DNA from 2 places in the Bacillus sp. KH172YL63 genome. Region 1 is predicted to be linked to the other one. Evidence: riboswitches for the same ligand, from Rfam matches in the RefSeq annotation. Region 1 holds a riboswitch; the other holds the start of a gene.
What was found. A riboswitch is a leader RNA that binds a small molecule or an ion and turns the genes downstream of it on or off. The one in region 1 is predicted to bind cyclic di-GMP.
Positions count from the first base shown of each region.

Region 1 (4,691 bases):
TTTGCGGGGTTAGGGCCGCTTCAATGCTATCTTTATCGGTAAAGTCGACGAAAGTGGTCAAGATGCCGAATGACTTCAGCTCTTCTTTTAGCATATGGAATGTGCCGCCGTATAAATCCTCGGCAGCCACGATATGATCACCTGAGCGGACAATGGCAAGGATGCCGACAAGGATGGCCGATAACCCTGATGATGTGGCCACTCCGGCCGGTGCACCTTCAAGGCCGGCAACCATGTTCCCCAGCTCATCTGTATTGGGATTCCCCGTTCTTGTGTAGAGATAAGGGGACTTCCCTTCATAGAAACCTTCAAGCTCTTCAAGGGAACTGAATGAGAAAGCGGACGTCTGATAAATCGGCGTCGTTTTACTGTGGATCTCCTCCGTTCCCTGTAACTGACTATGTACGACCTTCGTAGTGAAATTCATGTCTGTCATCCTTCCTGAATCGATGTATTTTTAAAAGTGTATCATATTCAGAAGATTGTGGCATGAAAAAAACCTGCTGCCGATCAAGGCAACAGGTTCTTCTTTATACGCGTTCCAAACATCCGATCAAACGGTTTTCAATATCGAGTGCAGTAGCCTTCAATTCATCAGAATCGACCATTTCAATCAGCTTGCTTGGCTTCGCCATACCGATCTTCGTTGTCCCTGATTCTGTGTAGACGGTCACTTTACAAGGGAGGAAGTAGCTGACGAGCATGCTCTCTTCAAGCACCTTCTTCGCTTCATGGGGATTACACACTTCCAATACGACGACTTCTTCGTTAAAGTCCAATCCTTTGTCATCAAGTTTTTGTGCCAGATCAAGATGCCACAGTACACCAAAGCTTTCCTCTTTCAGTGCCGCTTCCACTTTCTCGACTGCTTCCTTTACGCTCATTGAGACTTCCTTTGTATAATGAAACATAAAAACATCTCCTCCTGTCATTTTTATACCTCAGAGAGTATCGGATCAAACTACTTTTTGGGAGGTCCGTCCCTCCGGTTATTCCATTCCTTTGACCATTTTCTCCATCATGTCTTCGTTCATGGGGCCGACGATTTTGTGCTGGATGGTCCCATTGGTGTCGATCATGTAGGTGGTTGGGATGGTGAAGGCCCTGTACAATTCACCTGCATCGCCTGTTTCATCCATCAAGATCGGGAAGGTGAGGCCGTAGCCATCAACGAACTGCTGCACCGCTTTTTGGCCTTCATCCATGGAAGTCAAGTTGACGGCAAGGATTTCGACATTTTCCGATTCTGCCTTTTTTTCGTAGTATTTTTGCATATGTGGCATTTCTGCCTTGCAGGGCGGACACCACGTCGCCCAGAAGTTCAGGATCACCTTCTTACCCTGATAATCGGAGAGTCTCACACTTTCCCCGTCAAGGGTCTCAAGCGCCAATGCCGGTGCCTTGTCCCCTTTTGCAAGACCCTGCTCCGCATCCGAGAGATCCATCGATTCATTGGCTAATTGAGCGGCTTCTTCCTTTGCCTTTTTTTCCTGCTGATCTTGAAAGAAGTTCACCAGAAAGATCCCGATCAGAATCGCGACCACCGCCAATGCGAAATTCCGTTTATTCACTTTGTTTCCTCCTTACAAATAAAAGAAAGGTGAAGTATGCTGCTGCAACAAGGTAGGTCCAGTCGGCCGTCGTCAACTCAAAGGCACCGTTAATAGAATGAAAAAGGATCTGCAGTAGAGTAAAAACAATCAGTAGCTGTCCTGACCATACATTCCCTTTTGCCCCCCTTACTTTTCCCTTAACATATAAAAGCAACGCGCCATTGAAAACAAATTGAATTGATCCGATGAGGTATTCCTTCTCCAAAAGATGAAAAACAAGCTCAAAGAATAAGACTGTGATCAACCAGACAAGGATGGTCACCGAAATTTGATCGACCCGTTTTAAAAGGAGATAGCCGCCTGCAGCAAGCAACCCAGACCAATATCCAACTGTACCCCCATGGAAATAGATCAGGGTCAGCGGATGTTTGATGACGGTTTGAAAATCGACTATGATTACACTCAGCTTCCAAACGAGAATAAATAAGATGATCCCCGTGGAATACCAGTCGCTCGCCTTCCGATTCCAGAAGTGGAGTAACAGGAATGTCAGGAAAAAGGATGCCAGCATAGCGCCCCAGGAACTGGGGAAAGTAAAGGATCCTATCGTATACCAGTTTTCTGTCATGATGATTCCTCGATTCTTTCTATATACCCCATTATGTATGATTATCTGAAATTTCAAAGGATTAATCAAGCGGAGAGGCTTACCATACAAATAAAACCGAATGCTTGAGGGCATCCGGTTTAAAGCTTTTATGCAGCCTTGATTCCTTTCAAGATCAGCATGAAATATTTCACTGTATCTCCATTCCTGCGGCTGATGATTTCAATATCCGCCAGAATCCTTCTCAACTCGTCTACCCCCAGCCGCTCAATCAACAGGTCACTGATATCCTCTGCACTGCATTCCCCTATTTGGGTATACTTCAATGCGGTCCGGTTTCTTCTGCAAAAACTTCTTAATTTCCTTTTTATCTCTCGTGCTTCCAACATCATCATCCTTCATACAGATTCAAATCATACTATTTCGAATATCAAGACAAAAATAACCTACCTATAGGCAGGTTACATGATGCTAATAACATTCGAGTCAGTAGTCATCGCGTCCATTTTTTCGGTAACCCGGCGATCATTATCTTATTGGAACAGGATAGAAGACCCGTGGCTTTGCGTCCTAATCTTTCAATTAGTTTGCCTTTATCGAAATGTTGCATGAATATAATTGTCATTATACTAGAAAAAACAGGAGATGAAAACAGGTCAAAGCATTCCGGTGTTCCGGAAAAAACAGGGAATCGAGTAGGAGGGGATGATTAATCCCCGACCTCTCACACCACCGTACGTACCAATCGGTATACGGCGGTTCAATCAAGATGATTGACGAAGACTTTCATACCTATCGATAAGACTTAGGAGCCCTTGGCGATTCCAAAAGGAATTGCCAAGGGTTCTGTGTAGTATTGGACTTTGTGCGATCCTCCAATATCCCTTCCGGGTATTTCCCCATTCATACGCCTTCCATTTTGGAACGCCGAGCGCAATGAGGTTACGGACTTTAGTTTTCGGCAGTTTCCACTGCTTCCACAGACACATTCGCAATCTTCTTCTGATCCATGCATCCAGGTATTTTAGGAAGCTGTGTGTATCAGCCAGCTGAAAATAGCCGATCCATCCCATTAAATATTGGTTCAGCTTTCTGATTCGAACCTCCATCGACCATCCTGAAGATCTGGAAGTTAGAGAGCGGATTTTCTGTTTTAACCGTTTTATACTTTTGGAGGCCACTCTGACTTTTGGTTTGCGATTTGATGTAAAACTAAAGCCAAGGAACGTTCTTCTCCAAGGTCGGTCCACCGCAGATTTCTTTCGGTTTACCTTCAGTTTAAGTTTCTTCTCAAGAAACGTTGTCACTGAAGTCATCACCCGGTTACCGGCTTTTGGCGAACGGACAAAGATATTACAATCATCTGCGTACCGTATAAAGCGTAGCCCCGTTTCTCTAATTCCTGGTCCAGTTCATTCAAAATGATGTTAGAAAGCAATGGACTGAGAGGTCCGCCCTGTGGCGTACCTTCCTCACTTTTCACCTTTACACCTTCTATCATAATTCCTGCATTGAGGTAAGAACGAATCAGTTTCAGAAGTGCTTTGTCCTTTACTTTCTTCGCCAGAAGACCCATGAGCTTATCATGATTCACTCTGTCAAAGAATTTCTCTAAATCTATATCGATAACCCAGCGATATCCTTCCCGGATATACATCTTCGCTTTTCTAACGGCGTCATGGGCACTCCGATTTGGTCGGAACCCATAACTATGATCAGAGAAGGTCGGCTCGTATATCCCGGAGAGTATCTGGGCAATTGATTGTTGAATCATACGGTCTGTCACCGTTGGGATGCCTAACAACCGGACGCCGCCGTCTGGTTTCGGGATTTCGATTCGACGTACCGGGCCCGGCTTGTAGGTTCCCCCAAGGAGATTCTTGCGAATCGACTGCCATTCGCGCATGATATGCGATCGCAGGTTTTGTACGGGCATATCATCCACGCCATGGCTTCCCTTATTACGTTCTACACGTTTCAGTGCTTCAAGCATATTCGGTTTAGACAGAATCATATTCATCAACATCACTGATATTCCTTTCCTTCGTGTGTCACGTTTCCTCTTTCGATGGCCCTGCCTCACACTTCCACCAGCCCTCACGGAATTCACCGTTACCTCTAAATGGACAGCTCTTTTCAGATTGTCTGTGAGTCTCTCAGTTACCATGAGCCAGGTCGTGACACTCTCTTGATTGTTCAGTCCTTCCCGGCTTCCTCGAGAAAAGCCGGTACTATGACCTCGGCTGACTTCTGGCGGTTCAGCGGAGAATCGCTTCTCCGGTTACCAAGTGTTCAAGGCGTATCCGCCAGATCTCCCCGGGTAAGAGTGTAATCTTTCCCTCCATCTATCCGCCTCATTTACTTTCTGCACCTTCGACAGTTCGGACTTCATCTTGTATTGCAGACTCATCCAGTGCAACAAGCCTTATATGAGATTCGTGTTCCTCGGACCGGAGGTTTGCCGCCCGCTTCCTTCAGATTCCAGGTCACCCCGGACACCCTTGCGTTAAGCTAACCGCTACAACTGTCTT
Region 1 is NZ_AP022842.1:3,756,627-3,761,317, forward strand. Features, by position in the region: gene KH172YL63_RS19215 (trans-sulfuration enzyme family protein) at 1-427, opposite strand, end outside; gene KH172YL63_RS19220 (DUF302 domain-containing protein) at 531-911, opposite strand; gene KH172YL63_RS19225 (redoxin domain-containing protein) at 990-1,571, opposite strand; gene KH172YL63_RS19230 (hypothetical protein) at 1,564-2,181, opposite strand; gene KH172YL63_RS19235 (hypothetical protein) at 2,310-2,549, opposite strand; cyclic di-GMP riboswitch class I at 2,670-2,762, opposite strand; partial or broken gene ltrA (group II intron reverse transcriptase/maturase) at 2,925-4,186, opposite strand.

Region 2 (4,691 bases), 150 kb from region 1:
AAAGGATTTGAAGATTTGCCGATCGTGTGCGAACCGATATATCAACCAGTCAGGTCTGTCAGCATCACCGCCCACGGCAACAGTGGAAATAATGCCTGTGCAATTGTCACCAAATAAGGGGGGAACATCATGTTTTTTCTTTTTTCACTATTAGTCGCCCTTATTCCATTCAGTATTGGGATCACTGTATTATTCATGTTCAAGAAAAGTAAGCTTTCCAAAGTCTTATTTCTTTTCTTATTATTGGCCTCACTGTGGCAGATGGATGTCGCTATTTTGTTCGCGCATGGGATACTATCCATAGATTTGATTGATTTTCTATTCAGGCTTTTCCGGATTGGGTCGATTCTGCTGTCTCCTACGCTGTTTTATGTGGCGTATACGATTTATCATGAACAATTCCAAAGTTCCGGGAGAAGCAGATGGCGCTACATTATGAATAAAACCAGTGTCCTTTCATTTTATATATGGGGATTGATCGTCTATTTTGTAGGCTGGAGTGAATACGGGATTGACCGGCTCGTCCTTGTCAATCCAGAAGGAAGCTACGGATATTATTATCCCCTGTACGGTGATTTATCGTGGGTTTTCCATGCGAATTTATGCTTATTCCCAGTAAGTATGATTTTATCATTCATGATATCTGTTCATATTCATAATGTAGTGTTGCGCTCCTTTTTATTCCACTTCATCTTATCTACCGCAATTGGCTACGGGATTGGTCTATTCAATATGTTTCCGGAAACGGGGCTGATGCCAAGTGCCATATCCGTCCTTGTATTTGCCGTTTCCATCTTAATCCTCTCGAACCGTATGCATGTGGGTATAGTAAGGGATATGAATAGACGGCTGGATCAACAGCGCCAATTCCTGAAGACGGTGATTGACCTGAATCCATCGTACATTTATGCAAAGGATCAAGAAGGACGCTATTCATTAGTGAATCGGTCTTATGCGGAGCTTTGCGGTTTACCGAAAGAAGACATCATAGGGAAAACAGACCTTGAGATCCATGGTGATCCAGAAAACGTGATGGACACGCCCCGTGATGACAAAATGATTTTAGAAAATGGAAAAGGGATTGAAATACCTGAAGAAAGGTTTCAGGATTATGAAGGTAACGTCCGCTGGCTTCAAACGACAAAAATCCCGATGCCCCATGAGGATTCCACCATTTTACTCGGCGTGTCGACTGACATCACTGAAAGAAAACGATATGAGGATGAGTTGATTCATCAAGCGAATCATGATGTGCTGACAGGATTACCGAACCGGAGGCTGTTTAATGAAGATGTAAATGAGATATTGAAGGTGCATCCACATAAGAGGAGTGCCGCCATCATGCTCATCGATTTGGATCGTTTCAAATATATTAATGACACTCTCGGACATGATGTAGGTGATCTTCTGTTAATAGAAGTATCCAGGCGGTTAGAAAGATTCCTGGAATCCCAATCATTCTCCAAATCAAAGGTGTACAGGCAGGGCGGGGATGAATTCACGTTACTGTTCCCGGATTGTTCAAGGGAGAAGGCAGTCGAGACTGCTCAATTACTCCTTGATCAGTTCACTGGAGAGTTTCTCATTAATGGGCAGGAATTTTATATCACCCCGAGCATTGGGATCAGCATGTACCCTGATGACGGGGAAGATGCCACAACCTTGATGAAAAACGCCGATGCGGCCATGTATTATGTGAAAGACAGGGAAAAGAACGACTTTCAACTTTTCACAAACGAAATGAATCAACAGACCTTCAGGAAAATGATGATTGAGAAAGAATTACGGACCGCTCTTGAAAGAGATGAATTTTATCTGGTCTACCAGCCGATAGCAGATGTGATGACCGAAATGATTTGCGGGATGGAAGCACTGATCCGCTGGGAAAATCAATCATTGGGTCACGTTTCCCCTGCAGAATTCATCCCGATCGCTGAAGAAACAGGCCTGATTATCCCGATTGGAGAATGGGTGCTGAATACTGCGCTTGCTCAATCAAAAAGTTGGAAAAGTGAAGGGTACCGTGCGCTGAAGCTTGGTGTGAATCTCTCGATGAGGCAGCTTCTGGACAAGGAGCTTATCGTGAAACTGGAGGACAGTATCCGGACACATGGAGTGAACCCAGAGATGATTGACCTGGAAGTGACGGAAAGCATTGCCATGTGTGATCAGGAATTGATCATCTCAAAGCTTGAACGATTAAAGCAACTGGGAGTCAGTTTATCAATGGACGACTATGGGACAGGCTATTCTTCCCTGAGTTATTTAAAGAAATATCCCCTTGATACGCTAAAAATCGACCGTTCTTTCATAAATGGCATCATGGCGAACGAAGATCATCAAGCGATAGTGAAAAGTACGATTTCAATGGCGAAGCATCTTCATTTACACGTAACAGCAGAAGGAGTAGAGAGCCAGGAAGAGTTTGGTTTCCTGAAAAGGAATCACTGTGATAAAGCTCAAGGGTATGCCATTGGTCGCCCGGTGTCCCCGGAGGAATTTGAGGGAACCTACTTGAAGCCTAATTGAAGGAGAGAATAGCCCTTCTTGAGATTACGATCATAAACGTATGCATAATAAGGTAAACAGCCTGTGATGACTTGGATAACATCATCGGCTGTTTATTTTTATTTGGGAACACGACAGGAATGTCGTAAGGTGTTCTTTATTGAGAAAATTGTCGACAATTATATACCTGTATATGATAGATTATTCTGATAATTATTATATAATGTAAATATAAGTAATGAATATGGGTATAATGATTCATTGGGAGGGAGGTTTCTTAATGCCGTTATATTATATGAAGGAAATATGGACACCCCTAAAGTTTATAGGAATAAAGATTTTCAAATGTGAAGATAATACTGTATTTATGAAAGTTTTTCAAAATCCCAGAAAACGAATCTTTTAAAACATGTATTTGAAATACTACTAATGTGCGTACGATAAAGGCAAACCTATTGAAAAATAGGGACGCAAAGCTATAGGGGCTTTCAATGTGCCAGACGATGCCAGCCAGTTACCGTGTACGCATTTGTTATATATTTTCTATATACTAAAGCTTCACTTCTTCCATACTTCATCTTTCAGACGACCTCCCGTTTATGAATGGTCTAAAGAGATAAATCTCTCTTACCATTTTAAAAAACCCCCCCTCACTCGTTCCTGGTTAAATAAAAACTGTCTTTTTATAATATAAATATTCCCTGTTCTCGTTGAATCTTCTAAGAGTGAAATGGAGGTTTTAATTTTTAGGCTTAAGTCAGTGGTCGAGTATTCAATTTTATAGTAGGAAGTTATGAAAAGAAAAGTACAGGTATAATATGGAAATAACCGTCCGCACATATTTTCTGTTATGATGGAATCAACGACGATTAAAAACATAGACGGAATGAAGGGACGACCATTCGATGACTAGTGCTTCCATCAAGCTCATTAAATACCTGGATGATCACTCAGATGAGTTTTTACAAAACTGGCGCAAGAATATCGTGATTTCAGATCAAGATGTGTATAAAGAAGAAGTGTTAAATAATGGAATGAACATGTTTCACTTAGTTAAGCGTGCGATAGAGGAACCACTTAGTGAGGAGGAAATTACTTTACTTGCTCATAAGACAGCTCTAGAACGGGTGAAAGCCAACGTTAACATAAGTGAGTTTGTATATAACGTAAATATAGGGAAGAGCATTATCATTAATTGGGTTAATCATTCAGGGATCGAACTTAGGGATTTACAGCCTATCATTGAAGAGATTAATACATTATTTGACCGCTTCTCTTATTTAGCCGTTCGTAAATATACGGAAATAAAGGAACAACAACTCCAAGAAAAAGAACATTATATAGATCAAACCCATAAAGAGCGCCTGACAATCCTTGGTCAGATGAGTTCAAGCTTCGTTCACGAATTCAGGAATCCACTGACGTCAATTATTGGCTTTACAAAGCTTTTGCAAAATGATTATCCTAACCTACCCTATCTTGATATTATGCAACATGAGCTGGAGCAATTGAATTACCGGATTTCACAATTCCTTCATGTATCAAGGAAGGACTTGATAGAAAGTGTTCAAGAAGAAATCTTTCTTTCTGATCTTTTGGAAGAGACGATTGAATTCTTATATCCAAGTCTTCTAGATGGAGATGTTTTAATTGATTTTAAGTGCGAAACAAATATCAGATTAATGGGGAATGGTGATGAGTTAAGGCAAGTCTTCCTAAATCTGATCATGAATTCGATTGATGCTCTTCAAGAAATAGATGGACCGAGGTATATCAAGGTAACATGTGATGTGAGGGAAGGAAAGACCAATTTGGAAATTTCGAATAATGGACCACGAATTAAGGTAGAAAGTATGGAAGCTATTTTTGAACCTTTCTTTACTACAAAGGATCTTGGTACAGGCATTGGTCTTTATATTTGTAAAAAATTGATTGAAAAGCATAGTGGGGATATTCAATGCAAATCGAATGATGAAAACACAACTTTTATCATTCGGATTCCTGTAAAGTCCAATTTGGTTGTTGAGTAGAGAAGCCTCCACTTTGATAAGCGATTAAAGAAAACTATGGTAGAAAATTGAAGGGGAAGTTTGCCTGATTATGAGTTGAAAAGAATAAACTTTATCAAATTTCAAATTTCAAAGGGCATTCCATACAACATTAAATAATTTATCTAAAGAAAA
Region 2 is NZ_AP022842.1:3,906,317-3,911,007, reverse strand. Features, by position in the region: gene KH172YL63_RS19840 (hypothetical protein) at 1-117, shown strand, start outside; gene KH172YL63_RS19835 (putative bifunctional diguanylate cyclase/phosphodiesterase) at 130-2,529, shown strand; cyclic di-GMP riboswitch class I at 2,944-3,030, shown strand; gene KH172YL63_RS19830 (histidine kinase N-terminal domain-containing protein) at 3,414-4,538, shown strand.
Region 2: it holds a riboswitch for cyclic di-GMP, as region 1 does, so the genes downstream of both, KH172YL63_RS19830 (histidine kinase N-terminal domain-containing protein) here and KH172YL63_RS19235 (hypothetical protein) in region 1, are expected to answer to the same signal.